2 regions of the Pseudoalteromonas aliena SW19 genome follow, and region 2 is predicted to be linked to the other one. Evidence: riboswitches for the same ligand, from Rfam matches in the RefSeq annotation. Region 2 holds a riboswitch; the other holds the start of a gene.
The links. A riboswitch is a leader RNA that binds a small molecule or an ion and turns the genes downstream of it on or off. The one in region 2 is predicted to bind cobalamin.
Positions count from the first base shown of each region.

Region 1: it holds a riboswitch for cobalamin, as region 2 does, so the genes downstream of both, PALI_RS02705 (ABC transporter ATP-binding protein) here and PALI_RS11050 (TonB-dependent receptor domain-containing protein) in region 2, are expected to answer to the same signal.

Region 1 covers NZ_AQGU01000022.1:100,984-117,694, reverse strand. The annotation lists gene PALI_RS02750 (POTRA domain-containing protein) at 1-1,426, opposite strand, end outside; gene PALI_RS02745 (DUF3630 family protein) at 1,724-2,008, opposite strand; gene recQ (DNA helicase RecQ) at 2,016-3,839, opposite strand; gene PALI_RS02735 (thioesterase family protein) at 4,573-5,028, shown strand; gene rarD (EamA family transporter RarD) at 5,080-6,000, shown strand; gene PALI_RS02725 (response regulator) at 5,997-7,232, opposite strand; gene PALI_RS02720 (DUF413 domain-containing protein) at 7,319-7,693, opposite strand; gene PALI_RS02715 (LysR family transcriptional regulator) at 7,785-8,648, shown strand; gene PALI_RS02710 (porin) at 8,824-9,756, shown strand; cobalamin riboswitch at 9,803-9,942, shown strand; gene PALI_RS02705 (ABC transporter ATP-binding protein) at 10,190-11,002, shown strand; gene PALI_RS02700 (FecCD family ABC transporter permease) at 11,004-12,008, shown strand; gene PALI_RS02695 (cobyric acid synthase) at 12,013-13,497, shown strand; gene cobO (cob(I)yrinic acid a,c-diamide adenosyltransferase) at 13,490-14,089, shown strand; gene PALI_RS02685 (cobalamin-binding protein) at 14,089-14,949, shown strand; gene ung (uracil-DNA glycosylase) at 14,946-15,608, shown strand; gene PALI_RS02675 (DUF3545 family protein) at 15,697-15,885, opposite strand; gene tal (transaldolase) at 16,077-16,711, opposite strand, start outside.
Region 2 covers NZ_AQGU01000025.1:1,206,625-1,223,335, reverse strand. The annotation lists gene PALI_RS11065 (ketopantoate reductase family protein) at 1-591, opposite strand, end outside; gene PALI_RS11060 (VanZ family protein) at 584-937, opposite strand; gene PALI_RS11055 (YajQ family cyclic di-GMP-binding protein) at 1,251-1,733, shown strand; cobalamin riboswitch at 1,897-2,080, shown strand; gene PALI_RS11050 (TonB-dependent receptor domain-containing protein) at 2,118-3,947, shown strand; gene msrA (peptide-methionine (S)-S-oxide reductase MsrA) at 4,015-4,551, opposite strand; gene PALI_RS11040 (efflux RND transporter permease subunit) at 4,637-7,735, opposite strand; gene PALI_RS11035 (efflux RND transporter periplasmic adaptor subunit) at 7,739-8,791, opposite strand; gene PALI_RS11030 (DUF2982 domain-containing protein) at 9,039-9,737, shown strand; gene PALI_RS11025 (hypothetical protein) at 9,759-10,091, shown strand; gene PALI_RS11020 (Lcl C-terminal domain-containing protein) at 10,159-11,817, shown strand; gene PALI_RS11015 (Lcl C-terminal domain-containing protein) at 11,827-12,345, shown strand; gene PALI_RS11010 (ExeA family protein) at 12,486-13,406, shown strand; gene PALI_RS11005 (general secretion pathway protein GspB) at 13,417-14,460, shown strand; gene PALI_RS11000 (HD-GYP domain-containing protein) at 14,723-15,916, opposite strand; gene putA (bifunctional proline dehydrogenase/L-glutamate gamma-semialdehyde dehydrogenase PutA) at 16,295-16,711, opposite strand, start outside.

The DNA of each region.
Region 1 (16,711 bases), on a different contig from region 2:
AAAAGCTACGATCACCGTGTTGATAATCCATTGGATAACCGCGCAGTCCAGTTTCACCGCCTAAAGTAAGTTGCTGATCAGCAGTGAGGTTTTTTGCATACTGCAAGCGTCCTTTTATATACCAAGACTCATCAATACTGGTATTTAAATAATATTGAATTTGGCTGGTGGCTTTAAAGTTTTCGAGTTGTTTATCTTCTTTATTCCAATAACCTTCAATATCGGTATTAAAACGCCATAGCGTATTATCGCCAGTAAAGTGTGCTTTTTTGAAACTAAAAGAATAGACAGCGCGGCTGTCATCATCGCTCAGTGACTCATCTGAATAACCAAGTAAAGCTTTAACATTCCAGCCTAGGTTTAAATCTTCAGTACGATAGATACTGTCGAAGTTGCGCACTTTTATAAAGTTATCTTCAAACCAATGACCGCTGATGTAAGGGTAACTTAAGCTTCTGTTTTTTGCTAACGGCGCAAAGGTTGTGTCTATTGCTTTAAATGTATGCTGCTCATCTACGTAGCCTAAGCTTATGCGCTGGGTCCAATTATTATTTAGTGTTTTAGAATGGCCTATGTATGCGCTATTTAAATCGGTTGTTTGATCAAATTCACTAAACTCTTCCCCTCTTCGATATAGCGACTCTTCGCGCTGCTCAGAGTAACTTAAAATACCATAACTAAAAGGTGTATCTATCGCATAAAACGGGTAGGTTAGTTCGAGCAAATGACGTTTTCCATCACTATTATCGGCATATTCTAATCGGCCACGGTATCGGCTAGAAAAAATGTTAGGATCATCATACACAAATAAATAACCATTGCGGTCACTGTCTGTGGTACGCGAAAACGACAAACGTTTACCCCAACCAAACAGGTTTGATTCTCTAAAACCTATACTCGATTTATTTTCACCACCACTACGGCTAAAATTTACTTCGGGTAATAAAGTCCATAAATCACGGGTCACTACGTTTACATTAATGTCGCCATCGCAGTTTTCAGTTGCGCTGATTTGAGCGTCATACAAATAGCCTTCTTTTCTAAGAAGACGTTCTGATTCAGCCAGTTTTTTAGCATCGTATTTATCGCCTTCAGTAAATAGCAATAAGTTTGTAATTACCTCAGGCTCTGTTTGTATATGAGCGCGGTTTGCAAAGCGAAACAGTGCATTATTTTCAGCTTCTAATTCAGTATTAAATACATTGAGTTGCTTAAGCGAAATGGTTGCAATCTTTGCGCCGGGCTTGGCTGCAATAAGGATTGTATTATCGTTTAGCTGACGACGTAAATTGTTATCATCAGAGTTTTTTAATTTTTCAATTGGGCAGCCGCTATCAGCATTAGTTTGCGCTAATGCGTTGGGAATAAAAAAGCTTAAAATACTTAAGCTAATATAATAATGTGCTATCCGCTTTTTATTAACCATTTAAACTCTTTATTGTTTCGTAGCAAATGACTACCGTGATATCAGCTTACATCATTGTTATAAAAATGTAAGTTAAAAGTATTGAGTAAAGAAATAAAATATAGTCAATTATTAGGGGAGTGTTTATAAGTTAGTTCTAGGTTGAACTTCGTAGCGGCGATGGGATTATTTACTAAAACGTATTTTTAACGGAGTAAGTAGGGTATAAAAAACTTACTCGATTTTATACCAATATACGTTTATGAAATAATGCCGACGCGGTGATTTAGACAACGAGGGCAAACCATAAGCAGCTTCTTAACTTAAATAAAAAGTAAGGGCAGCAAGTAAGTGTTCGGCATCGAAACCTTCGCCATTGATCCACGTGCTCTCGCTGTAATGTTCAAAATTTAAATTAAAAGTTTGCAGCTGATAAGTAAACCTAATTTGGTGACGATCCGCTCCAGCAGAGTATTCATTAATTGTTATTTCATCAGAATGTAAAAACAAAGAACCCCATATTTCAAAGTCCTCATCATGAGGGGCCTCTTGTGGGTGTATGGTAATACACTTATGAATGTGGTTGTATTCTATTTTGGTCATAACACTCTTATTGGGTAGCTAAATAATGTCGAATTGCAGTTAAAAAGGCACCGCCGTATTTATTTAATTTGGTAAATCCAACCCCCGACACCTTCAAAAATTCGCTATCGTTTGTAGGCATAAGCTGCGCCATTTCGGCTAATGTTTTATCGTTAAATACAACATAAGGTGGAACATCATCGGCATCAGCAAGCTCTTTACGCAACGCTCTTAAACGGGCGAACAGTTTTTTATCGTAGTTAAACTGTGCGAGTTTATCTTGGTAAACGTGCTTAGCTTGCAGGCGAGGCTCAGCGAGTTGCAGTGCATATTCGCTTTTTAAAATAGCGCGAGCTGCTTCTGTTAAACGAAGTGATGCACCTTGCGTTATATCTTGGCTAAGCAAGCCTTGATGAATTAGCTGACGTAAAATACTGAGCCAAAACTCACTGCTTTTATCCTTACCTATGCCATAGGTACTTAGCTCGTGATGGTTGTTATCGCGTATACGGCTAGTATTTGCGCCGCGCAGTAGTTCAACAATGTAACCAAGACCAAAGCGTTGATCGGCTCTATATACACAGGATAGGGCTTGTTGGGCTACCAAGGTACCATCAAAGCTTTTTGGCGGATTTAAGCAAATATCGCAGTTACCACAAGGTTCGCGTTGGTATTCACTAAAGTAATTGAGCAAAATCTGGCGACGACATGTTTGTGCTTCAGCAAAACTTGCCATTGCATTGAAGCGCTGCTCTTCTACGCGACGACGTTGTTCGTCGTCTATATCTTCAAAAAAACGCCTAACACGGCCAATGTCGGCCGGATCAAAGTACATAATAGCCTCTGCAGCAAGGCCATCTCGCCCAGCACGTCCAGTCTCTTGATAATACGACTCTATACTTTTTGGAATATCGTAATGCAACACAAAACGTACGTTAGGTTTATTAATACCCATACCAAAGGCAACGGTTGCCACCACAATTTGAATATCGTCACGGGCAAAGCCAGTTTGTACAAATTGGCGTTGCTCGTTACTCATACCAGCGTGATAGGCGGCGGCATTTAGCCCTGCATCGGCCAGCTTTTCAGCAATATCATCTACACGTTTTCGGCTAGTGCAATAAATAATTCCGCTTTGGCTTTTTTGTTCTTTTAAGTAGCGCAGCAGTTGCACCATAGGTTTAAATTTTTCTTCTATGGTGTAACGAATATTAGGGCGATCAAAGCTGCCAGTGTGAATATACGGCTGTTGTAACTTTAATTGTGCAACAATATCGAAACGGGTGGCTTTATCTGCTGTGGCAGTGAGCGCCATCATGGGTACATGTGCAAAACGCTGTTTTAGTTCGTTTAAACGAAAGTAGTGTGGTCTGAAATCGTGGCCCCAATGTGATACACAATGGGCTTCATCTATAGCAAACAAACTTACATTTAAATGTGATAAACGCTCTAAAAAATCGCGCTGCAATACTTTTTCAGGTGCTACGTATAAGAGTTTAATTAACCCCTGATGAAGTTGTTGATACACCAACTGCTGCTCTTCACGTGCTAAGCTGTTATTAACGTACGCAGCTTTTACACCAAGTGCTTGTAGTTGAGTGACCTGATCTTGCATTAGTGATATGAGCGGAGATATAACAATGGTTACGCCTTCAAGCACTAAAGCCGGAATTTGATAACATACCGATTTACCACCGCCAGTAGGCAGTAATACAAGCGAATCTTGCCCATTTAGAGCCGCATCGATAACTGCTTTTTGACCGTCACGAAATTCGCTGTAGCCAAACACTTGTTTGAGGACAGTTTCAGGTTTGCGCACTAGTGTGCTTGAAGATAGTGTTGATGTATTCATTGGCGGGTATTTTAGTGGTTTTTTAGTGAGATGTCTTTAGCTGAATTACTTAACCTTACCCCTATTGTAAGTAAATTTAACTCTGCTAGGGTCTGTTGATCTTTGTGGATTGAAATTTGTTCAGACTAGGGGCTATTTAATCGCGGCGCGAGGTTTGTAACCTAGTGGGCTAAGTAAAAACCGAGCAACAAAGAGTAAATAGCCCCTAGGAAGAACCCTTTGGGCAGCGCCTGTTTGTCATTAATGCTACGTTATCGCCCATTTATGGGGAATAACCACACTACATAGGCTCTGCCTTGCCTAAATACCAAACAGACTGCTGTAAATTTAACCTTGAAAGATCAACAGCCCCTAGGGCGTGTTGATCTTTGTGGATTGAAATTTGTTCAATCTAGGGGCGATTAAATCGCGGCGCGAAGTTTGTAACCTAGCGGGCTAAGTAAAAACCGAGCAACAAAGAGTTAATCGTCCCTAGAAAGAACCCAAAGGGCAGCGCATGTTTGGTATTTATGCTGCGTTATCGCCTATTTATGGGGAATACCACACTACATAGGCTCTGCCTTGCCTAAAAACCAAACATACTGCTGCAAATTCACCCACCAAAGATCAACACGCCCTAGTGTTGAAATAGCTTTTTAATATCAGGCTTATTTAAAATGACTTAACGAGAGCCTCGTAGTTTTGCTTAAGTTATGCTTTACTCATCGTACCAGTTTAAGCATAGAGAATAATAATGAATAAAGAAATGTTAATTGAACAAGTAGGGGCATTGTTTGTAAACGCGATGCCGTTCAATCAATTTTTAAAAATCTCGATTGAATCATTAAGCCCAGAGCAGGCCAAAATTACATTTCCTTGGCAGGATGTATTAATCGGCAACCCAGCCCAAAAAATATTACACGGTGGTGTTATCTCTGCTGTGCTCGATAACGTTGGAGGGATGCTCGCTGCCGCCAGTGTAATTGATAAGCTCACTGATTTTGATATACAAAGCGTGCAACAAAAATTAGCAACGCTTGGCACCATCGATATGCGCACCGATTATTTACGCCCAGGTAAGGGGGAGGTATTTACTGCGAGCGCCACACTTATTCGTTCTGGTAACAAGGTGTGTGTATGTCGTATGGAATTACATAATGAACAAGCGATTCAAATCGCTTTTGGTACAGGCACGTATTTAGTTGGATAAAACAGCAATGGCAAGTAGACTAGCGACCTTTTAAATCACTAAGTGTTTATTATGTCGATTGATACTGAACAGCGTAAAGGTGCTATTTTTGCTTGTCTTGCTTTTTTTATGTGGGGTCTTGCGCCAATATATTTTAAGTTGCTTCAGCATGTTTCTGCGTTTGAAATTTTAATGCATCGAGTTGTTTGGTCGGTTGCATTTTTAGTATTAGTAGTGAGCGTTTTAAGATATTGGGATAAAGTTAAGCGCATTGTTGTGCAACCTAAGCTTTTGTTTATGCTTGTTATTACTTCCGCATTACTTGGGTTTAATTGGGGGCTATTTATATGGGCTATAAATAACAACCACATGCTTGATGCAAGTTTAGGCTATTACATTAATCCTCTTTTAAATGTTCTGTTGGGTATGCTTTTTTTAGGTGAGCGCCTGCGTAAATTTCAAGGTGTTGCTGTAGCGCTTGCGTTTACGGGGGTGTTATTGCAATTAATTAGTTTTGGCTCGTTTCCTGTGGTGGCTTTTTCGTTGGCGATATCGTTTGCACTTTATGGTTTGTTACGTAAAAAACTACCGGTTGAAGCCCTACCTGGCATATTGCTAGAAGCAATTATTTTGCTACCAGTCGCCCTCATTTACTGGTGGTTAATGGCACCTTCTGCTACATCAAACTTATCTGCAAACGATTGGTACACTAGTGTATTACTTATTAGTGCAGGTATAGTAACAACACTGCCGCTACTTTGCTTTACCGGCGCAGCAAAACGCTTGCAATATACTACCTTGGGCTTTTTCCAGTATATTGGGCCAAGCCTCATGTTTATTTTAGCTGTAGTGTTTTATGGTGAAGTATTTGACGCTGAAAGATTAATTACATTTGCATGTATTTGGAGCGCGTTAGCTATTTTTAGTTGGGATTCATATCATCAGTCACGCAAACGAAAAAAAGCGGCTATTACAGCCGCAGAAGTGGTTTAGCTAACCACTCTATTTCGTCCAGACTCTTTGGCGTCGTATAGTTTTAAGTCGGCCTGTTTTAATAATTCATCGATTTGATAAACAGGTCCAATTGAAAAGCCAATAGAGAGCGTAAACTTAATTTTAGCTTTGCTAAACTCTTGGCTGTTTGTTTCGATAAAATACCTAAAGCCTTCTAATCTTTTAAGCGCTTCTTGCTTATCGGTATCGGCAAAATAAACAGCAAACTCTTCGCCACCCAAGCGTGCCACTAAATACTTTTTAAAGTATTTGCTAAAACAAATAGATAAACCTTTTAACACTTCGTCGCCAATATCATGGCCATAGGTATCGTTGATTGCTTTAAAGTGATCAATATCCAGCATCGCTAATGCGCCATTGCCTTCATCAAGTTCAATTTTTTTAAGGGACTTTCTTGCCTCTTCAAAAAAGTAACGACGGTTAGGTAATTTAGTAAGGTAGTCAGTATTAGCTTGCTTTTTTATGGTTGCTATAAGCGTTAACATATCGACGTTTTGGCTAAGCCTGCAATAAAACTCTTCACTATTGAAAGGTTTATGTAAGTAATCATTTGCGCCATTTTTTAAAAACAGCGTCGATAAATCAGATGAATCAGCGCCTGAGATACCAATTATTGCTTTCTCATCATTGTTATATAAACGGCGTATTTCGGTACATAACTCATCACCATTCATATTTGGCATTTCATTATCAGTAATAATAACAGAGATATCAGGGGCTGCCTCAAGCATGGCAAGTGCTTCTTTTCCATCTTCAGCTTGTAATGTTTGGTATTTATGACGTGTCAGTAGGCTACAAATATAATGTCGTGTAGGTGCAGAGTCATCAACAACTAGCACTTTTATATCTTCGTTTCGAGGGAGTCTTAATAATTGTTTTTCGAGATACTGATAAGCTTGTTTATTCTCTTTAATGATGTAATCAATTATTGGGTATTTTTCTACTGTTTCACGGGTTTTTTTGTCGATATTACCCGTCATAACAATTGTAGGAATTTCGGCCTGTACAGTACAGGGTACTGCTTCACCTGACGGGGCGTCGGGTAAAATATAATCGACAACAGCACAAAAGTAGTTATTCTTACTTATAAGTTCTTTTGTCTGTGCCAATGATTCTGCTATATCAACCTCATACCCAGCCTTAAGCGCGATGTGCTTTTGCACTCGCGCGATTGTTGGCGTATCTTCAACTATCAGTAATTTTCGCGTCACGTAACAACCTTGTTTATATTTTGCAAAATTATTTGCTTATATAAGTTGTAACTGCTAAAACGCAAAAAAGCAAATAACTTAGGTACTTACAGGCTATCAGATTCAGAGTAATAGTCTTGGCTAATAGGCACTGGGTTTGATATTTTTGAGCGACCAAATAATGTATGGAATTTAGTTTTACAAGTCGTTAGCTTTAAGTATTTAACCCAAGTGCGCTCGACTGGATTGGTTGGTTCTTGTGAGCCAGTTACCACGGCTAAAAACTGTTTTTGGTGTTCATTTTGCGGTTCAATTGTCTTGCTGTATAAACCTTTTAAAATAACGCCGTGTTGCTCTAAGATACTGGCTTCTAATAAGGTGAAGTTTCCGCTGCGGCTAAAGCCTCGTGGAAAATTCTGATCATCATAAAATTGACGTTGGCTAACAAATGCTTGGCGTAGTAATGAAATGTTATTGCTCATAGCTTTATCCTCATACCCTATTAATTAGCTGGAGTATGATGCAAGTTTGGCAATTTATTAAACAAATTATTTTTATCGTGAGGATAAAAAATTGGATATCGATTTATTAAAAACATTTGTTGAAGTCGTGCGCACACGCCACTTCGGTAAAGCGGCCGAAAACCTTTACATTACGCAGTCTGCAGTAAGTTTTAGAATTCGTCAATTAGAGCAAGGGCTTGGTGTTAATTTATTTATACGCCAGCGTAATAATATTCAACTCACAGCACCGGGTGAGCGTTTATTGCCGCATGCGCAAATGATTATTACGGGTATGCAACGTGCTAAAGTTGATGTTGCACTTGCTGATAACATGCACAAACAAATTAGCTTAGCTGGAACGCCTAATATTTGGGATGCATTCTTACAATTCGGTATTACTAACATTGTATCGGCCATGCCGGGCGTGTCGTTGGTCGCTGAAGTTAAAGCACAACAAGAAAGTACTCGTTTATTGCTAGAGCGTACGCTCGATTTAGCTATTTTATTTGATCCCCCTAAAGTAGATGAGCTTGTTGTTGAGCGTATTTGTGAACTGCCAATCATTCCCGTGAGTGGGTACGATACTGCAACTAACGAGAACTTTTTTGACAACCAATATGTGTATGTTGATTGGGGGACTACTTTCTCACTTTGGCATGCTCGTCAATTCACTGGTAAAACACCGCCTTACTTTAGAACTAGCACAGGGCGTATTGCACTTGATTTAATATTGCAATGTGGCGGTAGTGCATTTATACCTAAAGTATTAGTAGAAGGGCATTTAGAAACTGGTGAGTTATTTCATGTAAAAGATGTAGAAAATACGTCAAGGGATGTATTTATTGCCTATCATAGAGATAACGAACAGAAAGAGTTAATAGAAACCTTAGTTAGCTTGTTAACGCAAATGACGCCAAGCCTGTCGTTAAAATAGGTAAGTAGGTGCGGTCGTTTATTTGATTTTCATGTTGTTTTGGTTTCATATTTAATGCATTTTTATTAATTAAAAAAGACATTAATATTTCCATTGTAATATTAGTGTCATTTAGCGGTGACAAAATGCAGCTGTTTTAAAAAATTAGTCTTTTGTGATTATCCAAGGAAATAACATGAAATTTGTAAAATCGAGCTTATGCTTAGCACTATTAAGTGGTTTATCTTTTAATGCAATCGCGGATGTCGACGTGTACGGTAAAGCGAACGTAACGGTACAGTCATCTGATGATGGTGAAGGGTCTTTTACTGAGATTAAAAGTAATGCATCTCGTTTTGGCTTAAAGGGTTCTGAAAAAATAAATGACGGCTTAGAAGCTGTTTATAAGTTTGAATTTCAAGTAGATGTGTCTGATGCTGATTCAAAAGGCGATAATGACGATAACATTTCTGCGCGTAACCAATACGTTGGCTTAAAAGGTGCGTTCGGTCAAGTTGTAATTGGACGTAATGATACTGCACTTAAACAATCTCAAGGTAAGTTAGATTTATTTAATGACCTTGAAGGCGATATTAAAAATGTATTTAAAGGTGAAAATCGTTTAGGTGATTCAGTTAGCTATTCATCAAACTCATACGAAGGTTTTAAAGTACTTGCTACTTTTATTGCCGAAGATGACGTGGATGCAGATAATGGTTATTCAATGGCTGTTACTTACGGTGATGTTGCACTTAAAAAGAGTGCAGTATATGCATCTATTGCGGCTGATAGTGAAGTAAATGGCTACGATGTAGTACGTGCGTCAATTCAAGGTAAAATTGAAGGCTTTAAATTGGGCGCAATGTACCAAACACAAGAAAAAGTAGACGGTAGCGCAGAAGCTGATGGTTATTTAGTAAATGCGGCTTACAGCATGGGTAGCAATACTTTTAAAGTGCAATATCAAGCTATGGATTTTGACGACAGTAATGATAAGTCAGCAATTTCAGTGGGCATTGATCACAAATTAAATAAAAACATTAAAGTATTTGGTTTTTACTCAAGCTTCGATATGGACAACAATGTTGACCAAGATTACCTAGGCTTGGGTATGGAATACAAGTTTTAACGATTAGTTAAAACACTCCCTTTTTAACCGCACTCTTTTAAGTGCGGTTTTTTTTGCTTTAAATTATTTACTTAGCCGCCCATAATAGACATTCATTTGGAATGAGGTGAGAGACCTCGACTGTTCCCGCAACTGTAATTAGCGCAAAGCTTTAAGTCAGATACAAATGGTATAATACCAATTTTATTAAAAACATGATCTTTCTAGCAAATTAAGTAACTTACTCACTGCGTTAAAAATTATTCATATAGAACAAGTATATGTCATAATTTTTACCTTGTTATTGTGCTATTTCTTTGTCGCTATAATAAATCACTAATTTAGTGCAATTGGTACGAATTCTTTTAACGAGCGGGTTTACTCATTTTTTCTTGTAGTGCATTAGTATTTTTATCGCATTTTTAGTGAGTTTAACCCCGTCTAGGACTGACTATTGCACACTCAAACGCCATTAAATACACCATTACTAAACGTTAAAAACGTATCATGGGATATTGGTAATAAAACGATCCTTAAAAAAATAAACCTTAAAATAACCACAGGTAAATTTGTTGGTTTGATTGGTCCCAATGGCGCAGGAAAATCGAGCTTATTGCGTTGTTTATATCGTTTTAATAAACCAACTGAAGGTGTTATAGAATTTAACAACACCGATATTTGGCAGCTAAAAAGTGATGAGTACGCAAAAAAAGTAGCGGTTGTTTTACAAGAAACCCCGTCGCAATTTAACTTAAGCGTATTTGACGTTATTACGCTTGGGCTAACGCCTCATAAATCGCTATTTAGCTCAATAACTAACATTGATAAACAAAAAATCATCCAAGCTATTAACACCGTAGGGTTGGCAGATCATAGTGATCAAAGCTTTGAATCACTTTCAGGTGGTGAAAAGCAAAGGGCGCTTATTGCCCGCGCCATAGTCCAGCAACCTCAATTGTTAATAATGGACGAGCCTACCAGCCATTTGGATGTTAAATATCAAATACAGGTAATGGAGCTGGCTAAATCGTTGGGTGTTACGGTATTTGCATCGTTTCATGATCTCAATTTAGCTTCTGCAATGTGCGATGAACTAGTGGTTATTAAAAACGGTGAAATTACGCATTCAGGCACGCCTACAGAGGTATTAACCGAAAATATGCTCGGTGAGGTTTTTGGTGTCTGCGCTCAAGTAAATAACCACCCACAGCTATCGCAATCTGGAAGTAGCATCCCTCATATCACTTATTTTTACGGTTATGAATAATATGAGCGCTGTTGATACTCGCCACTCATTTGCGCTATTTATAAGTGCTGCAGCTGCTTTATTTAGCTTATTTGCAGCACTTAGTTTTGGCGCAGCAGAGATCTCATTGCAAGATGTACTTAATAGTTTTTTGCTCTCAAATGATGCCTCTTTTAATACGCGTATTATTTACGAGCTAAGAATGCCACGTACATTACTCGCCTTTTTAGCCGGCTCTGGTTTAGCCATTGCGGGGCTTATTTTACAAACGGTAACGCGCAATCCGTTAGCCGATCCTTACTTATTTGGGATATCGTCGGGTGCCTCTTTTGGGGTGGTGTTACTTATGGCGCTATCCGGCATTAGCGCCGGTTTTATGTTATCGGCAGCGGCATTGTTAGGTAGTTTACTCGCTATGAGTTTATTAATACTTATTGCAGGTAGGCAACAAAGTGCACAGGTAGAATCAATGTTATTAGCAGGCGTTGCTCTGTCGTTTTTATTTAGCGCGTTTACCAGCTTATTGCTTTATTGGAGCGATCCTCAGGCGGTAGCCGCTATTTTATTTTGGACGCTGGGCAGCTTTGCGCGTGCGCAGTGGGCTACGCTTTGGTTGCCTTTATTGGTAATCGCATTATGTACATTTTTAATGCTGAGTTTTAGAAGGCAACTCAATGCCATGCTACTTGGCGATGAAAGTGCAATTACATTAGGCGTAAGAGTGCAGCGCTTTAGAATCCTCATGCTGGTTTTAAGTTCGCTAATTACCGCTGTGCTGGTGGCTATGTGCGGCGGCATAGGATTTGTAGGGTTAATGGTGCCACATATTGTGCGCTTTTTTATATCTCAAGGCTCCATAACTGGATTACTGGTAACCAGCTTGGTGGGTGGTACATTTATGGTGTGGGTTGATGTACTTTCGCGTTCATTACTAAAAAACCAAGAGTTACCCGTCGGTGTTATTACTGCTGCTATTGGTAGCGTGTTCTTTTTAAGTTTGTTATTTTTTAGAAAATCAAAGGTGTAACTCCATGAAAACCTTAATGGTGCAAGGCACTACATCAGACGCAGGTAAAAGTACCTTAGTTGCAGCGCTTTGTAGAGTGTTTGCCAAGCGAGGGATAAATGTTGCGCCCTTTAAACCTCAAAATATGGCACTCAATAGCGCCGTAACTAAAGATGGCGGCGAAATTGGCCGCGCCCAAGCACTACAAGCAATAGCTGCAAAGGTGGAGCCCGAAATCGACTTTAACCCTATATTACTTAAGCCTAATAGCGACACTGGCGCACAAGTGATTATTCACGGAAAAGCGATAAGTAATATGGAAGCGGGTGCTTATCATAATTATAAAAAAGTGGCGATGGATGCGGTAATTACTTCACATAACCGCTTAGCGAAACGTTTTGATTTACTACTCGTTGAAGGAGCAGGTAGCCCTGCTGAAATAAACCTGCGTGAAAATGACATTGCTAATATGGGGTACGCCGAAGAGGTAGATTGCCCTGTAATTATCATTGCCGATATTGATAAAGGGGGTGTGTTTGCCCATTTAGTGGGCACGCTTGCGTTGTTAAGCGAGTCAGAAAAAGCGCGTGTAAAAGGCTTTGTTATAAACCGCTTTAGAGGCGATATCAGTTTACTGCAAGGCGGGCTTGATTGGCTTGAAGACTATACAAATAAACCCGTACTTGGTGTATTACCTTATTTGCACGGCTTAGCACTTGACGCAGAAGACGCTGTCGCAATTGATAATAACGTAACTAACGCCACAATTAATATTGCAGTGTTGCTCGTTCCACACATTAGTAATCACACCGATTTTGATGCACTGCGTTTGCACCCACATATTAATATAAATTATGTATGCCACACGCAAACGATCCCAGACGTTGATCTGATCATTCTACCAGGCAGTAAAAACGTGCTAGGTGATCTAACCTTTTTAAAAAATGAAGGTTGGGACACACAAATTAAGCGTCATTTACGCTATGGTGGCAAAGTACTTGGTATTTGTGGTGGCATGCAAATGCTGGGCAATACGCTCAACGATCCCGATGGTATTGAGTCGTCATTAAAACAAGTAAATGGACTTGCCCTATGCGACTTTGAAACCACGCTGGCAACGCAAAAAGTATTAACTAAAATAACCGCTACACTGCTTTTAAATAACCAATCAACCCCCTGTAGTGGTTACGAAATACATGCAGGAATTAGCCAGGGTACAGCGCTTAATAAGCCATTTTTAAGCTTTGATGAAAGTCACCCCCATAGTTTTGCGTTTGATGGTTTTATTAGCGATGATAACGCCATTGCAGGCACTTATTTACATGGCTTGTTTGATGAAGCCGATGCTACATCGCAAATTTTAAAATGGGTAAAACCAAGCGCCTCAATTAATCCAATTAGTATTGTTGATCACCGTGAGCAGCAGTTAGAACGATTAGCAACCATGTGCGAAACGCATTTAAACATACAGCAAATTATCTCGATTTATGAAGGGCACAATAATGACTGAACAAAACAACGATAAGCACAAGCAGCGCCAACAAAAAGTAAAAGAACAAGTGGATGCACGTGTTGCCGCCGCACAAGATGTAAAAGGTATTTTTCAGGTAATTACCGGTAACGGTAAAGGTAAATCAACCTCGGGCTTTGGCGTTGTAGCACGCTGTGTGGGACATGGTAAAAAAGCGGCCGTTTGCCAATATATAAAAGGTACTTGGGAGTGCGGCGAGCGTAATTTATTACAAGGAGCAGGCGTTGAATTTGTTGTAATGAACACCGGTTTTACCTGGGATACGCAAAATAAAGAAGCCGATACTGCAGCCGCGCAGGCAACATGGCAAGAGTCAAAACGTATGCTTGCTGATAGCAGTATTGATTTAGTATTACTTGATGAGCTTACGTATATGGTGACCTATGGCTATGTAGATTTAGATGAAGTAGTAATGGCGCTGAATAACCGCCCGCCAATGCAGTCGGTTATTATTACAGGGCGTGCAGCGCATCGTACTTTAACAGACCTTGCCGATACAGTAAGCGAAGTGCGTAATGTAAAACACGCATTCGACTCAGGTATAAAAGCGCTTGAAGGGTTTGATTACTAATGTTTAGAGCGTTTTTTATTGGGCTACTGTTTTTTAGCGTATCGAGTAATACATTTGCAGAGCAGGTAGAGGATTCTAAAAAGCTGCGAATAATTGCCCTTGCACCGCACATAGTCGAAAACCTATTTGCCATCGGGGCGGGCGATAATATCGTGGGTACAGTTGATTATGCTGATTACCCTGCTGAGGCCCAAAGTATTGAGCGCATTGGGGGTTATTACGGTATCTCCCTTGAAAAAGTATTGGCGCTTAAACCCGACTTAGTTATTGCGTGGAAAAGTGGAAATCAAAGCGAAGATTTAGCCCAAATAGAGCGCCTAGGTATAAAAGTATATTTGAGTAACCCAACCACAATCGACGCTGTTGCCGACGAGTTACTTACTTTTGGTGAATTTACAGGAAATATTGAGCAAAGCCAACAAGCCGCTAACGCATTTAAACAAAAGCTAAACGCGATTGTTAAAAGCCAGCTAGGTAAAAAAAATATAACTGGGTTTTATCAGTTATGGCCAGAACCTATGATGTCAGTAGGCAAAAATACATGGATCAGCCAGCTAATAGAAACATGCCATGTAAGTAATGTATTTGCACAGAGCGTTACAGATTATCCGCAAATTAGTATCGAAAATGTCATTGTTACCAAGCCACAAGTTATCATTATCCCTGATGAAAAATCAAAAACGCCACAACCAGTTGTTAATTGGCAAAAATGGCCAGAAGTACCAGCCGTTAAAAATGGTCAATTTATTAGCGTAAATGCCGACTTATTACATCGTTTTTCGCCGCGTATGCTAGATGGGCTGGCTGATATGTGTGATAAAATAGACGCATCACGTAAACAGATTAAGAGTATACAATGAGCGATTGGGCTAAATTTTTAGAAAGTGAATTGCAGCAACCTTACATGCAACAAACGTTAGAGTATGTGGCTAATCGCCGCAATGAAGGTGTTGCTGTTTATCCGCCTGAACCTCAAGTGTTTAGTGCTTTTGATGCCACAGCGCTTAATAACATCCGCGTTGTCATTTTAGGGCAAGACCCATACCACGGTGAAGGGCAAGCGCATGGTTTGTGTTTTTCGGTATTGCCTGATGTAAAAAAACTGCCGCCGTCGCTTAAAAATATGTATAAAGAGTTAGCTACCGACATTACTGGTTTTACTATTCCAGATCACGGGTTCCTGCAAAGTTGGGCAGATCAGGGCGTATTTTTACTCAATACCGTATTGACCGTTGAGCAAGGGCAAGCGCATTCTCACAAGCATTTAGGATGGGAGCAATTTACCGATAATGTAATTGCACATATTAATAAGTACTGCGAAGGTGTGGTATTTATTTTATGGGGTGCACATGCACAAAAAAAAGGTAAGGGTATAGACAGCGCTCGCCATCATGTTTTAAAAGGGCCGCATCCATCGCCGCTTTCGGCGCATAGAGGCTTTTTTGGCTGTAAGCATTTCTCACAAACGAATGAGTTACTACAAGTTCAAAGTGAAAAGCCAATTAACTGGCAAATCTAATTTCTTTCAAAGAGCTCAAATGGTTTAAAAACATTAAAAAAGGCTTCCATATGCTGGAAGCCTTTTTGTTTAGTTGGTGTGTATTGAATTAAAAATCGAGCTCATCAATTGCAATACTGTCTGTAAAATAGTCTAGTTCTTGTAGTTCTTTACGAAGGCGTTGCTTATCTTTTATTGCTTCTATTTCACGCCATTTTCTTTTTTTATTTTTCTGAGAGGTTTTCCGTGTTGTATCAGGACCTTCTAGTATCTCTAATATATCGTTTAGGCTATCCATGAACTTCTCCTATTGATTTTGTGACCTCAAGAATACCTATACCACAGGCCTAGCTAAAATAGAATAAAAAAGTGACAATAATGTTACATAAGTGTGATGTATTGATGAAGGTTTTACTAGATAGAAGTTATTTCAGGCACAAAAAAAACGCCGCAAATGCGACGTTTTTTAAAGTACGTTTGTATCGCAAGTTACATTGCTTTAAAACGTGCTTCTAGTTGTTCTTGTGCATCAGCAAAAGAGCGAATACCTTCAGCTAGCTTTTCAGTTGCCATAGCATCTTGGTTATGTAACCAACGGAACTGCGCTTCTGTAAGCGGCTCTGGTTTTGGCTCTTGTGGAACATCGCTTTCTAGCAAGTATTCCTGTGCGCCTTCAAGGTTGCCTAAATCTTCTAAAAGATTAGGGCTAATAGTTAGCTTGTCACAACCAGTAAGAGCAATAATCTCGCCCGAGTTACGGAAACTAGCACCCATCACAACTGTTTTGTAGTCATGGCGTTTGTAAAATTCAAAAATGCTACGCACAGACTGAACGCCTGGATCTTGTAGCGGATCGGTCGGTTTTTCCATACCGTTAGCAACATGCCAATCTAAAATACGGCCAACAAATGGCGAAATTAGAAATACGTTTGCATCGGCACATGCGCGAGCTTGGGCATCGCTAAATAATAAAGTAAGGTTACATTTAGTGCCTTCTTTTTCTAGCTGCTCAGCGGCTTTAATACCTTCCCACGTAGACGCAACTTTAATTAAAATCTTGTCTTTGCTTACGCCTTCTTTTTCGTAAAGACTCAGTAGGGTATGTGCTTTATCAATCGTAGCTT
Region 2 (16,711 bases):
GTTATGTAATGCACTTAATGGATTTATGGCAATATTAACGAATAGTTTCTCGAATCGTAGTTGTTGTATGTTGCTTGTAGCGTGTAGCTTTGGAATACTTTTTAAAGTGTTAGCCATAGTTGATATGTTTTTAAGTGCTAAACTATTGCAGCCACCAATTACACTTTGGCCTTCACCGGTATGTTGCACAATGTATTGATTCGATTTAAAGCCTGCCATACTTGTTGTTAAAAAGTAGAGAGCTTGGCTTGGGATTAATTCTGACTTTAATTCTTCAACATTACCCATGCCATTATGTGAAAGTACTATATTTGTGTGCTCAGTTAAGTAAGGCTTTACCTGCTCAAACGCGCTTTGCACTTGAAAAGCTTTCACAGTCATTAATATCACGTCAAATTTTGGTTGTGCAGCTAGTTGATTTAGTGAGATGAAGCGGGCATTTATTTTTTGTGAGGCACTGTTTTTACGACTATAAAAGCGCGTATTATTTGTAGCTTTACGTGTTAAAACATAAACGTTGTGTTGGTTACTTAAAAAATGACTTAAAAGTAAACCAATTGCACCATCACCAACAACAAGAATATTAGTCATAAGGATTCTTTTTGCGAGGAGTAAAAATCACTCTGAGTAAAAAATAGCTAGCTGCACCTGCAAAATCGGCAATAAAATCACCTATAGATGCTTGCCTGTAAGGAAGGGCATCTTGCATTATTTCGATGCAAGCGCCATAACCTGCTAGTAACAATATTTGTGCGTATAAAGGTAGCTTAAATGCCTTATCCATTATTATGGCAAGTACGAAAAAAATCCCAAAGTGGGCTACTTTATCAATATGAGGGAATAAACTTGTAACCCCTCCTTTTATTTCTTTGGCAAATAAAAAGGTAAACGCTACGATACTGATCAAAAAAATTGCTTGATAAACACGCCTTGTCACGACAAATCCTAAAATCGCTTAAAAAAGAGACCGAAGTATATCAAACTAATTTAGTATCGCACCTGAACAAGATGCAGAAAAATGTAAAGATTTATTATTTTAGCGTTATAATTGCGGCATAAATTAAGATTACACCAATTGCATTAAATTAGTGATCTATTATAGCGATAAGAAAACAGCTCAATAATAAGGCTAAAATTATGATACATAGTTGTTCTATATAAATAATTTTTAACGTCGTTAGTGAGTTATTTAATACGCTAGAATAATCATGTTTTTAATAAAATTGGTATTAGACCGTTAGGAGAAGCCAGTGCCTTCATTTGATATTGTATCTGAAGTAGAAATGAACGAAGCTAAAAACGCAGTCGATAACGCAAATCGTGAACTAGAAACACGCTTTGACTTTAGAGGCGTTGATGCATCTATAGAGTTAAACGATAAAACAATTAAATTAAAAGCCGAAGCAGACTCTCAGGTTATGCAGTTATTTGATATTTTGGCGAACAAAATATCTAAGCGTGGCATGGACGTATCAAGTTTAGAGCTACAAGATATTAGTCGTGCAGGCAAAAATGTTTTTCGTAATGTAGGGTTAAAGCAAGGCATCGAAAAAGACATGGCTAAAAAAGTTGTAAAAGCCATTAAAGACTCGAAAGTTAAAGTGCAAGCGGCGATTCAAGGTGAAGAAGTACGTGTAACAGGTAAAAAACGCGACGACCTTCAAGAAGCAATGCAGGTTGTGCGCAGCGCCGATTTAGGCCAGCCTTTCCAATTTAAAAATTTCCGTGATTAAAACACCTTCAAAAATCTAGCTAACCAGCTAGGGGGTTAATTAAAAGCCAAACAGCAGTGTTTGGCTTTTTTGTTATATGGGCTTGCTCTTTCATAACTCACATTGGTAAATCTGTATTTAGCTATATAGACGTCCATTGACATTTATCAACAAAATACTCACAATAGCGGCATATTTTCAAGGTGCTTGCTAAACGCTTCAAGTTAATAAGTTTTTAGCAGGATAATCGGGAAGTTGGTGCGTTTTCATGATGACTACAAACCCAACACTGCCCCCGCAACGGTAAAGTGCGGCATGTTTTTATGTGCTTACTGAGTCCGGAGACCGGCCTTGATGCAATCTTACTTACTTAAATCTTTGCGGTGGGCAAAGGTAGGGGATCTCATGCTAAACAAAACAACCCTTGGCGTTGCAATTTCTGCTGCGCTTTCATTTTCTGCGTCTGGTGCAGAACAATCAATTGAAAAAATAACCGTTACAGCTAATAAGTTTGAGCAATCAATTAATGATGTTTTAGCGAGCGTAAATGTTATTGAACGTGCTGAAATAGAATCAAGTAACGTACGCGATTTACCAGCATTACTAAGTAAACAGGTGGGTTTTCAAGTTAACCCAAACGGTGGTTTTGGTCAAAATACAGGTGTTTCACTGCGTGGTACGGGCTCTGGCGATACGTTGATTTTGATTGACGGTGTACGTACAGGTTCTGCAACCCTTGGTATAAAAGCATTAAGTAATATCCCTCTAAATAGTATTGAACGCATAGAAATTATTAAAGGTTCTCGCGCAGCTGTTTATGGCTCTGATGCACTCGCTGGTGTTATTAATATTATTACGCGTGAATCAGATAACTTATCTCTAAGCGCTACATTTGGTTCAGACTCTTATCAAAATTATCAAGTTGCAGGCTCTGTAAAATCAGATGATATAACTACAGCATTTAACGCAGGCTTTGAAAAAACAGATAACTTTGACGTACTGCAAAGCGTAGCACCAGATGAAGATGGCTATGAAAATAAAAATCTTGGTTTTAAAGTAAATTACACAGATGCACACTACGGTAACTTTAAGTTATTAGGTCAATACAGTGAAGGTTTTGCAGATTACGACAGTCGCTTTAGCCCTGCCACAAGTACTGTAGAAATAGGTGATTTTAAAAACTATCAGCTTTCTGCAGGTTGGAGTAAAAACTACACGAACCAATCGCACAGCATTGATTTAGCGCTTGCAACGGATAACTCTGATAACACTTATGTTAATTTTTCTACTGGTATGCCAATAACAAGTACATTTATAACTAAACGCACACAGGTCGATTATAACGGCCAATACCGACTATCTAATAATTTTAATATTAGTGGGGGTATTAACTGGTATAACGACGATGTATCGCAAAGTTCTACTATATTTGAAGTGCAAGAACGTGACGTACTGGCTGTGTTTGTAGGAGCTTACTACGATGCAGATAAAGTGCTGGCTAATTTAACTGTTCGCCAAGATGATGACGAGCAATTTGGTGACGAAATAACATATACCGCAGCTGCTGGTTATCGTTTATCTAAAGATGCAACGTTTCGTATAAATCAAAGTACTGGTTTTAAAGCCCCTACATTTAACGATTTATATTTTCCAGCTTTTGGTAATCCTAGTTTACAGCCAGAAAAATCAGTAAACCGTGAACTTGGATTAAATATCGATTTTGATTTTGCGCAAGTTGATGTTGCAGTTTTCAGAAACGATATTGAAGATAAAATTGATTATAATACAAGTTTTGCGTTAGCTAATATTAATGAAGCGCGTTATGAAGGCGTTGAGTTTAGCCTTTCTCAACATATTTTTGGATTTGATAGCAACCTTAACTTTGCTTATTTAAGTGCTGAAAATAAAGAAACTGGCGCAGAGCTACGCAATGTTGCTAAACGCACATTTAACTGGGAACTTGCAAAGCAGTTTGGTGCATTTGATGCAAGCTTAGATATGCAATATCGTAGCGATCGCCAAGGTGCTAAGGCGCGCTTAGGCTCATATACACTTTGGAACTTAGCGGGTAATTATCAAGTAAATGAACATATTGAAGTTTCGCTTCGTGTAGAAAACTTATTTGATAAAGAGTATAACGCTGTTGATTCGCACGTAGATGCTACAACAGGTAAAGTGTACTACTATAACACGCCAGAGCGTCGCTTTTTTGCAGGCGCAAGTTACCAGTTTTAATCGTTAAAGAGTAAAAAATACAAAAGCCCGATTTAAATTGGGCTTTTTACTGTACGACTAAATTTATTCACTCAGTTAAAAACTCTTCGAACACGGTTTCAAACTTATGTAATTTTGGCGCGATTAAAATACTGCAATAACCCTGCTGTGGGTTTTCATTGTAATAGTCTTGATGATAGTGCTCAGCTGGGTAATAAGTGCTAGCAGGGCTTACCTCAGTAACAATTGGATTACTTACATGACTTTGCAGTTGAGCTATTATCTCATTGGTTTGTTTTAGCTGGGTGTCATCATGATAATACACAACGCTTCTATACTGTGTGCCTATATCGTTACCTTGGCGATTCAATTGTGTTGCATCATGCAGTGTGAAAAACATTGCTAACAGTGTTTCAAAGCTAACTACAGTCGAGTCAAAGTCAATTTCAACGACCTCAGCGTGACCGGTTGTGCCTGAGCATACAGAATCATATGTTGGGTTAGTAGTTTCGCCGCCGGTGTAGCCAGAACTTACGGTTAGTACGCCATTTACACGTCTAAATGCAGCATCTATACACCAAAAACAGCCGCCACCAAATGTTGCTACTTGCGTTGTTGAGCTCATAAGTATTCCTAAAATGTATATGGGGTTTAAAGGCGAGCATAAATTGTATGCGCCGTAACAACAAGGTTACGGCGCAATTAAGAAGCTAGATCTCTTCTAGTGGTTTTTCAGCGGCTTGTTTGTCTAATTTTTGCTGCAAAAACTCAGGTGATTGAGTGTTACGTGCAAGTGCATAATATGCAGCTGGTACAACAAAAAGAGTTAGCAGGGTTGATACAATAACACCGGTAAATACGACTACACCAATGACCATACGGCTTTCAGCACCTGGGCCTGAGGCAAGTACTAAAGGCACTGCGCTCATAACGGTTGTTAATGACGTCATAATGATTGGGCGCAAGCGCTGTGTAGCAGCTTGTAATATTGCTTCACTAAATTCAACGCCTTTATCGCGTAATTGGTTAGTAAATTCAACAATCAAAATACCATTTTTAGCGCTTAACCCGATGAGCATAACAATACCTATTTGGCTGTAAATATTTAAGGTAAGCCCTGTAGCCCAAAGGCCAAACATAGCACCCATTAAACCAAGTGGTACGGTAAGCATAATTACAAACGGGTGCATAAAGCTTTCAAACTGCGCCGCAAGTACTAAAAAGGTCACGGTTAACGCGAGTATAAATACGTAGGTCATTGCTGATGCGCCTTCGTAATAAAGTTGCGACTCACCTTTGTAGTCTACTGCACCGTCTATATCGTTTTCCTCAGCAGCGACTTCGTTTAAAAAGTTAAGTGCTTCTTCAAGCGTATAGCCATCTGCTAAGTTGGCGCTTAGCGTTATTGCGCGCATACGGTTGTAACGGTTTAAGCGTGAGGCTGTTGCTTCCTCTTTTAAGCTGATAAGGCTATCAAGTGGCACTAGTTCACCGCTACGTGATTTTAGGTATATATTCGAAATGTCGGTCGGGTTAGCAAAGTCTTCTTTCGTTCCTTTTAAAATCACATCATATTCTTCACCACGATCAATAAAGGTAGTCACGCGGCGTTGACCAAGCATTGTTTCGAGCGTACGGCCTACATCTGATACCGACACGCCTAAATCAGCCGCTTTGTTTTTATCTATGCTGACTAAAAATTGCGGGAAAGTTTCTTTGTAATCATGGTCAATTCTTACAAGACCAGGGTTTTGCTCAGCACGCTTAATTATACGGTCACGCCAGTCGGCAAGTTGTGCGTAATCATTACCTTGCAATACAAACTCAATAGGGCGAGATGAGCCACCACCGCCAATACCACGGCGCATAATGGCAAATGCACGAACATCAGTCACTTCTTGCATTTTACCGCTTATTTCATCCATTACTTCCCACGTTGAGCGTTTGCGTTTATCCCAATCGGCCATACCCACAATCGCAACACCGCCACTGCCACCCCAACCAGGTACTCTAACAAGTACGCGACTCAGTTCACCTGCTTCAGAATAAGGCATTAAGCGCTCTTCTATTTTAGCCATATTAGCAGCGTTGTTTTCGTAGCTTGCCCCTTCAGGGCCGCTCATCATGATAAAGAATGTACCACGGTCTTCTTTTGGTGTTAGCTCAGAGGGAACTTGTAAAAACAGTGAGTAACTAACAAAGCCCGCTAATAATAAGCTCACCATTAAGCCCCATTTACGGGTTATATTAGTAGAGAGTGACTTGCGGTAACTGACTTCAATTTTAGTAAATTGACGGTCCATCCATTGGCTAAATTTGTTTGGTTTATCTGATACTTTAAGTACTTTAGAGCATAGCGCAGGTGCCAGTGTCAGTGCCGTAACACTTGAGAAAAACACGGCAGCACTTACCGCCATAGCGAATTCTGTAAATAATGCACCGATTCGACCATCCATAAATACCAGTGGTACAAACACAGATATAAGTACAAGCGTGGTTGCTACTATAGCAAAACCGACTTCACGCGCGCCTCTAAATGCAGCTAGTAACGGCGGCTCACCCAGTTCAATACGACGGTGAATGTTTTCAAGCATGACAATGGCATCATCTACCACTAAACCGATAGCGAGTACTAGCGCTAGTAGGGTAAGTAAGTTGATTGAGTAACCCATAGCTAATAAAAACATAAAGCTACCAACCAATGCGACAGGTACAGTCACCGCTGGTATAAGTGTTGCCCTTATATTGCCTAAAAACAAAAATATAACGAGCACGACTAAACCCATAGAGATAGCAAGCGTGCTGTAAACTTCACTAATTGATTCTTTAATAAATACAGACGAATCATAGCTATCTTGAATAGTGGTCCCTTCAGGCAAGTTTCGTTTGATTTTTTCAAGTTCGCTACGTGCGTTATCGACTACGGTAAGTGTGTTTGCTTTAGCTTGTTTTACAATACCCAAACCAATCATGTTACGACCGTTACCACGAAACAAGCTTTCGTCATCGGCGGCTTCAAGGTGAACATCGGCGACTTCACCTAAACGCACTAAATAACCTTCTTCACCGCGTTTAATAACCAGATTTTCAAAATCGCGTTGATCTTTATAGCTGCGTGCTGTTCGCACGGTGAAGTCACGGTCTATTGATTCTATTTCGCCAGCCGGTAACTCAACGTTCTCTGTACGAAGTGTGTTTTCTATGTCGCTTGAGGTAATACCCCGTGCGGCCATTGCTTGGCGATTTAGCCAAATTTTCATGGCATATTGGCGTTCACCACCAATGCGTACATTAGATACACCATCTACTACGGCTAAACGGTCAACTATAAAACGCTGTGCATAGTCAGATAGTTGTAATGAGTCCATTGTTTCGCTGTTTAATACAAACCATGCTATTGGGCTTTCATCACTATTAGATTTAGAGACTTCTGGCGGTCGAACTTGATCGGGCAAACTATCAAGTGCACGGGCTACGCGCTCGCGTACATCGTTAGATGCGGCGTCTATGTCGCGGTTTATATCAAACTCAATAGTAATGTTTGAACGTCCATTACGACTCGACGAATTAATACTTTTAATACCTTCAATACCCGAGATACGGTTTTCGATAACTTGAGTGATTTTGGTTTCTATAATTTCCGCAGAAGCGCCGGTATATTCAGTACTGATGTTTACAATAGGTGTTTCAATATCAGGGTATTCTCGAAGTGGCAGCATGGTAAATGCAACCACTCCAAAAGTCAGGAGCAGTAAATTTATTACAATGGCAAAAACGGGGCGTTTGACGCTAGTATCTGTAATCTTCACATATTACCCCTTTACGCTTACTTTACTTCCAGAGCGAATTTTTATCAGCCCTTCGGTAACAATTTGCTGGCCGTCTGTTAAGCCTTCATCAATAGCAACCCAGCCGTTGTTTCTGCTAGCAACATGTACTTCTATGCGATTAGCTATACCGTCTTTAATTTGAAAAACAAAGTGTTTGTCTTGCAAAGGTATCACCGCTTTTTCTGGCACCATTAAAGCTTGATTGCTACTAAGCTCGAGTGCGGTGTTAAGTAGCATACCTGGGCGTAATAACCCTGATTTATTAGCAAAACTTGCTGTTACTTCAACACTACGTGTTACAAAGTCAATACGTGAGCTAATATGTGTTACTTTACCGGTAAAGGTTTTATCTGGGTAAGCGTCGTTTTGAGTAAGTACTTTCATACCCACGCTAAGTTGCGCCAAGTATTTTTCAGGTACTTTAAAATCAACCTTAATAATACTAATATCATCAAGCGTAGTTATTATTGTTGCGTTGCTAACATAAGCACCCACCGATATTTCACGCTTACCTAAAAGACCAGAAAATGGTGCGGTTATTGTCATTTCATTTAGTTTTACCGTAGCGCTTTCTAGCTGCGCTTTAGTTGCATCAACACGAGATAGCTGTTCTTCTAATAACGACTTTGCAGTTGATTGCGAGCGTGAAAGTTCGGTTAGTCGATTGAGCTGGCGTTTTTCTTCTTGTAGATTAATACTTAACTCTTTAACAGCAAGTTGTTCTTGCTTACTTTGCAGCTGTACTAACTTTTGGCCTTTACTGACTAAGTCACCATCTTTAAAGTAAATATCTGTGACATAATCGTTTTGTGCGCTTTTTATATAAATGGCTTGATTTGCACGTGCACTGCCGATGGCCTCAATCATGACAGCATTTTCTTGTGAGGTAACAGTATGCGCAGATACCTGAGTAGACATTTTAGAGAAATCTGTTTGTTCGCCATGGCTAGACGGTAAATATAAGTAGACGCTAAATATTAGCAATAGCGTAATAATAAATGGGAAAAGAGCTTTGCCTGATTGTCTTGAGTACATCGTTTTCATACCTGAAAATTAATTGTAACTATTGTACGAAATAAGACCGGAGAAAGACGGTTATGTGTCTCATAAATTTGTGCGTTAAGCGTAAAAGTTGATGAGAATAATAGTGCGTACCTGTTTTGTTGCAATTAAAGAGGTAAATATATGAATTTTAAAACATCCTGCAAGGCTTGTATAAGGGCCAGAAAAGTCATTGCATGGGCTATTATTATGTTTATATTTTATATGGTGTTTTATCAACATGGGTAAAAATAATATAAAATATAGAGCGCAAGGCACGCGCAATGGTATTGAAATATTAATAGTAGGTGCTGTTGGATTGGCATTTATTATGGCATTTAATTTATTACGCCCAGGTGAAATCAGTATTTTAGAAATTTTTTTAGTGAGTGTTTGCCTAGTTGCCATTTTTGTTGGTTTTTTAAAAACTCAAGAGCCTTTTTATAGTTTAGTGTTAGATGAAGCAACACTTGTTTATAACCATAAATATGGTTCTTGGCGTTTGCCTCATGCTAATTTTCATCACAGTGGCATACCTAAAGTAAAAGATAGTTTTGAATACATAGAATTGAATGCTGTGGGAGTGAAAGTAAATGATATAGATGAGTTTTTAGCAGATATTGCTCCTCGAATCGCAGGCAAACTACTTATAGAGCAACGATATTTATTTATGCAAGCTGTTCAAAAACATTGCAAAAATGGTAATTGCCCATCAGAATGGTTAATAGAAGACACACAATATAAATCCCAAAAAGGGATTTGCTATAATGGACTTATAGCTATGTTTGCAAACAGAGCTAAGTTCCTTCAACTGCTAACAGGTTATGATTTATTATTGCCTGCCAGTGTATTAGATAGAGATGTTTGGGATTTCAGTGCTAACTTGAATAAATGGAAGCATCAACCCAGTCAGTTTATAGCATCGCAAGTAAGAGATTAAACTGCGATAGTAGGAATCGTAATGAGCCAAGAAAGAGCCTTTTTAAAAAGTGGTCGAAATACCATAATACATAAAGATCGAAAACTTGATTTAGTTATTGTAAATTCGGAATCACACCCTCGGATTAAAGTGACGCAAAGTGGTTTAGAACCATTTAAAGAAGAACTGCCAAAAAATCGCCGCGATGCGAAAGAGCGATACTTAGAAGTCGTGTATGTTGGAAGTGCTGATTTGTTTGGCGAAGAAAAACAACTTCTGTTTATTCAAGCTTTAGATGGGCGTGAATACAAAGTAGATTACAGTAAAGTAGGTACGAAGTTGTTTGTACGCATTCATCAAGATACTTATATGTAAATTTTAATGGCATCTTTATTGCTTGTGATTACACTATAGTAATTATTTAACATAGAAGGTGCTGCGCATGAAAGCGTTTGCTTTAATTCCTCTCATTTCTTGCAGCTTACTGAGTGCATGTGGAGGTGGTGGTAGTGATGATAATTTAGCTGTAGAGACATCGGTTAATGCAGGAGCTGATTTAAGTGTTATCGAAAAAACTGAATTTACCATTACTGCACAGGGCTCTCCCGCCGATGGTACATTTACGTGGCAACAAGTAAGTGGCCCAAGTTTAGACGGTTTTCCGCTTGATGGTGCAGAGCAAACACTTACGGCACCTGATATTAAAACCGACAGCAATATCGTTTTACGAGTTAGTTATCAAAGCTCAGGTAGTAGCGCCGTAAGTGACGATATTTCTATTTCAGTTAGTTCTAATAATCAACTCCCCCTCGCTGTTATTACACAAACGTTACCAGTAACTCCCCCTTCTGTATACAAAGACACTGTAACTTTAAGTGGCCTCGAATCAAGTGAACCAGATGAAAACGGTCAAATTAATAGCTATTTATGGCAGCTGTTATCAGGTCCAGATTTAAATATTACTACTTTCAATGAGGCTACCCTTAGTTTTTCACATCCTTTATTGGAAAGTAGTGAGAATTTATTGTGGCAATTAACAGTCACAGATGATGAAGGCGGTGAGGCCAGCACGCAATATACTATGACACTTAATAAAACGAATGAGTTAGTAGATGCAAATGCTGGAGAGGATCAAAATATTGAAGAGTTCGAACAAGTAACTTTAGATGCAACTAGCAGTGAAACAGTTACTGATACATATCAGTGTAAATGGCAACAACTTACCGGAAGTGCTGAGGCACTGACTGATAGTAGCCAATGTATAACAACATTTTTTGCCTCCGATGTAGATACAGATACAATATTAAGCTTTGAGGTAACGGTAACTGATTCGAAAGGACGCACCGATACAGATGCGTTATTTATTGATGTATCACCAAAATCACTGGGGCTTATAAATGACAGTGGTGTTGGTGAATGTTACAACAATACTCTGCGCATAAATTGCGATAATGATGACTTTCCGGGTCAAGATGCAGAGCTTGGTCGTGATAGCTTTGCTAATCGTCTAGATAAAGTGGGCCAAGGTAACTTAGCGTTTGATTATACAAAGCTGAATGAGTTTGCAGATGAAGTTGCTGACGACAGCACTAACTTTAGTTGTATTCGCGATAATGTAACGGGCTTGGTTTGGGAAGTGAAAAGCGGAATATCGGGTTCTTTACCAAATACCCCGTTACGTGACGGTCAAAATCATTACACTTGGAATTTAAGTGATGCAGATTCCGGTGCTGCAACTACAGGTGGTGCTAACACCACATGTCCAAGTGATACCGACTGCGGCTTACAAACGTATATTAATGAAGTTAACGCTGTTGATTTTTGTGGTGGTACAAATTGGCGAGTACCTACTTATACAGAGTTATTAGGCTTAATTGATTACGGTAAGCAAGGACAAAGAGTACTAATAGATACGAGCATTTTTCCTCATATTCCCTTAGCTGGAGCTATAAGTGGGGTCAGCTTGCCTTATTGGACGTCGCAAACGGCGGCTGATGGAACGAGTTTATCGCAAGCTTATATAATAGATATGAGTAGTGGTAATGATCTTGCCTACCCTAAAGATAAAACGGCTTATGTCCGCTTAGTCAGAAGCCGTTAGGAGAAAATTATGAAAATAACATCATTTTACGCATTAACGATAATGGCTCTGAGCTTTAATCTTGCCGCCGAACAAACTTGTTACTCATCAACCGATACAACAACGCCAACTGACCGATTTGTTATAAACACGGATGGCACTGTATCGGATCCACAAACAGGTTTAATGTGGCAACGTTGTAGCTATGGACAAGTATACAATGCGCAGACTAATAATTGTGATGGATCTACACCATCACTTACTTGGCAAGAAGCATTAAAGGTAGCGGTTAACGATGCAACCGCAAAGCATAATGATTGGCAAGTGCCCAATATTAAAGAGCTGGCAAGTATTTTAGAGCATAGCTGTACAGAGCCAAGTATTAATGAAACTGTTTTTTTTGGCACTAAGCTACAAAATTATTGGTCTAGTACCTCAGGGGTCAGCAACATGAGCTCAGCTTGGGTTTATCAATTTGATAGTGGTTTAAATAGCCTGCATGCTAAAACCAGTGATGTGTATTTACGTTTAGTGCGCTACGAAAAGTAAATACTTAGACTCTTTTTTGTAATGTGCACTTTATTTTACATAAATTTACGTTATTTCAATAATAAAGCGCTTACAGTGTTGTCACTGCAAGCGTTTTTTTGCCATTATAGGCCGTGATTTATTGACGAAGGAACATCACGGTGTATTTAAGCTATTTTGGCCTGAACGAAAAACCATTTTCTATCTCGCCTAACCCTCACTACTTATTTTTAAGTGAACGACATAAAGAAGCCTTAGCACACCTTACCTACGGATTGGGTGAAGATGGAGGATTTGTATTATTAACGGGTGAAGTAGGTACAGGAAAAACGACAATTACCCGCAGTATGCTAGAGCAGCTTCCTGAAAATACACAAGTGGCTATGATCCATAACCCAGCACTTTCAGAGCTTGAATTATTAGCCAGTATTTGTGACGAGTTAAAAATTAGTGATGATACACAAAACGCAACGCTAAAAAGCCTTACCGATATTATAAAAAAGCATTTAGAGACAAATAATAAATCGGGTGGGCATACCATACTAATTATTGATGAAGCGCAGTTGCTTGCACCCAATGTGCTTGAACAATTGCGTTTGCTGACAAATATAGAAACCGATCATAAAAAACTATTACAAATAGTGCTCGTGGGTCAACCTGAACTACAAGAGCTTTTAAAGCGAAATGAGCTGAGGCAACTGGCTCAGCGAATAACAGCTCGTTACCATTTATTGCCACTTACGCAAGGACAAACCGTAGCCTATATTAAACATCGGCTACATATAGCTGGGTGTGATAAAGGAATATTTTCAATGGATGCTATGCAAGCTGTGCATCAATTAACGGGTGGGGTGCCCCGCCTAATGAACTTAGTATGTGAGCGAGCTTTAGTGGGCACTTTTGCAAAACAGCAGTTAGTTGTTGATGGCGATATAATAAAAAAGTCAGCCCATGAATCACTTCCTATGGATTTTATTGCCTCAACCAATAAAAAACCGCAAAACTCTATTTCTTTTTGGTCATATGGCATTGCGTTCGCTGCTTTATTTACAGTCGGTATTGGGCTTTCATTTATTTTATAGTTAGGTAGTTATGTCTTATTTATTAGATGCATTAAAACAGTCAGAACAAGCTGATATGAGTGCTGAGCAATATGATTTACAGTCAGAACAATTAAAACAGCAGCAAGCACTTAAACGTTACAGACGATTAGCATTGATATTTGGCGGAAGTTTGGTCGCGTTTATTGCCGTTGCAACGGGTTTTACAACAGGTAAATGGCTGCAAGTGAGCCCTTTATTAAAAGCCTCGCTAGCTGATGAACTTAAAGTGGTTGAAAGTAAAATACCAGCGCCTGAAATAAAGCCTGATACAGAGGATGCTGAGCTTCAAAAGCAGCAATTAGCTAAGTTAGAGTCAGCCAATAAAGTCGCGGCAACAAATACCGCCACAATAGAAGGGCAGTTGGTACATGTGCAAACACCTAATGGTGTGCAGCAAATGCTACTAACACCGAGCGGACAATATATTCCTATGCCATCAAATACCCCCTTGAGTGCCACTGGTTATAATCAGCAACAGTTTGTGCAGCAGGTCATGCCTGTTCAAAATTATAATCAGCAAGCATTTAATCCACAAACTAATTATAATCCGAGTAATGCACAAAATTCGTCGGTATTTGGGCAAAATCAAAATACGGCATCGGCGCAACTTGATATGAGTAAGTATAAAGTTCTTGGCAAGCCAATAAATGGCAGCACTGAGCAACCGCAAATCACTGATCCAGAGCTTGATGCAGTACCCACTACTTTAAAAAATGCGTTTGCTCAAGCAGTGCAAGATGCAGAAAAAAATCAAGATTACGAAGTAACGCAAGGAACCCGTCATTCTTCTCGCGTTGATCCTGTTGAGTTATTGCCTGATGGATTGCAGGTTATTTTGCCTCCAATAAAATATCAAGCACATATTTATTCATCAAGTGCCGATAAGCGCTGGATAAAGCTTAATGGGCGAGAACTTCACGAAGGTGAAAGTATCGGTGCGCTCACTGTTCGCGAAATTACACCTGAGCAAAGTGTTCTAGATTTTGATGGATATGAGTTTAGCTTAAAAGCATTGCAAGATTGGCCTGAATAATATCAATTTTATTAAAAACATGATCATTATGGCGTCTTAAATAACTCACTAATTATGTTAAAAATTATTTATTGCCGACTGTATGGATGCAGGAGGGGGAGCAATGCGCGGAGCAATTATTGATAACAACACTATGTCATAATTTTAGTCTTGTTATTGAGCTATTTTCGTATCGCTATAATAGTTCACTAATTTAATACAATTAGTATAATGGCTGTATGCTACTTCATAGATGTTTTTACTTTGAAGTAGCAAAATTAATTTAAGATAGAATCGTATTTTTATAAAAACGTTCTATATCAATATTATATTCTTTAGCCTTAACCGCAGACTCAAGTGAATCCAAGGTCCTTTTACTTGCTAAATCTATATCTTTTATTTCAGTGTAGCGACTATGTTTAGCACTGTAGAACGTTTTAACGACGGGCTTTAAAGGTGTCGCAGGGTTGCTTTCGGTAACTAACCCAATTTTTTGGCTTGATAACCTCACCAGAGTACCTACAGGATGGATGCCAATACACTGAATAAATTTATTCAGTAATACAGGGTCAAAGCTATCAGGGCAGCCGTCTTTTAATATTTTAAATGCTTTTATTGGCTCCATTCCTGCTTTATATACTCGCTCTGCAGTGAGTGCATCATACACATCAACAATAGAAGCCATTCGTACATATTGGCTTATCTCTTCGCCTTTTTTACCAAATGGATAACCTTTACCATCTAGCCGCTCATGATGCATACCTGCAATATCAACAGCAATACCTGTTAGTCCTGCTTCTTCTAAAATTTCTTTGCTAAACAGTGAGTGGTTTTTCATTATCTCAAACTCAGCTTCAGTAAAACGTCCTGGCTTATTAAGTACTTCATCAGGAATTTTTATTTTTCCTATATCGTGCAAAAGTGCGCCAGTAGTTAGCTCTTCTATTATGTCCTTTTCTATATTTAAATGTTTTGCAAAGATACTCATTAAAATTGAAACATTAATAGAGTGCTCAAGTAAGTAAGCATCTTTTTGGCGCATTTGCGTAAGGCATGCAAGCGCATCTTGATTCCTAAATACAGAATCTATAAAGCCACTGGCAAGTTCTCTAAAAGGGGTTATGTCTATATCACGACCTGCTTTTATGTCTTTAAACGCTTTAGTTTGTAGCGTTCTAGCTTCGTCGTATAGTTTTTTGGCCTTCCCCATTTCTTGTTCTGCACTGTGTACTTTTTGCCAAGGATCGCGTTTTTTAATTGGAGTAGGGATATCAAGTGGTTGTTTTTCGGGGACTGACTCGGTGAGTGTTTTATCAGGGTCTATTTCGACTTCTAAAATACCTGCTTTTTTAAGTTTATCAATGCCGGCTTGAGTTTTAACCCAGCCTTGGTTTTTTATTTTAATACGACCTGTTTGTTTAGTGACACTTTGTACAAACATACCAGGGAGTAACTGTGAAATAGGAACAATTTTCAAATTAACAACTCAATGGTTTATTTATATATAAAATAGCAAAGAATAATACTTTTATATAGTAAAAGGCATCAAATGATGCCTTTTTTAATGGTTATGGATGAGGGCGTGTTGATCTTTGGTGGTTGAGTTTACAGCAGACTGTTTGGTATTTAAGCAAGGCAGAGCCTATGATGTGTGGTGTTCCCCATGAATAGGCGATAACGCAGCGTAAGTGCCAAACATGCGCTGCCCTTTGGGTTCTTTCTAGGGGCGGTTGACTATTTGTTGCTCGGTTTTTACTTAGCCCACTAGGTTACAAACCTCGCGCCGCGATTCAACCGCCCCTAGATTGAACAAATTTCAATCCACAAAGAGCAACACGCCCTAGCTTTAAGCTAATTATTCATCGTCTTCAACAAGCGTCATTAGTGATGTATTACCACCTGATGCCGTTGTATCAATACTGATCGTTTTTTCAGTGATAAGACGCTTAATTAGCGTATCGTAATACTCTGAGCTAATCACGGGTAAAATAGCGCCTTTGCGTTGTGCAAGTTGTTGGCTAAAGTAGCCAAAACGAGACGAACGAGCAGCCACTACGGCACCTGCTAAATGAGGGTGCGCCAAGATAGCTTGTAACTGATTAGGTTTGGCTACTTGGAAAACGCCCTCAGCAACGCCAGTCGAGATAAACTTATCTTTAAAGGCAACGGCTTCATCATAAAATAACTCAGACGCTACTGTAATTACTGTGTTACCTGCAGCTATGGCAGTAATAATAGACAGTGCCCAGAAGTTAAATGATGTACTCTTATC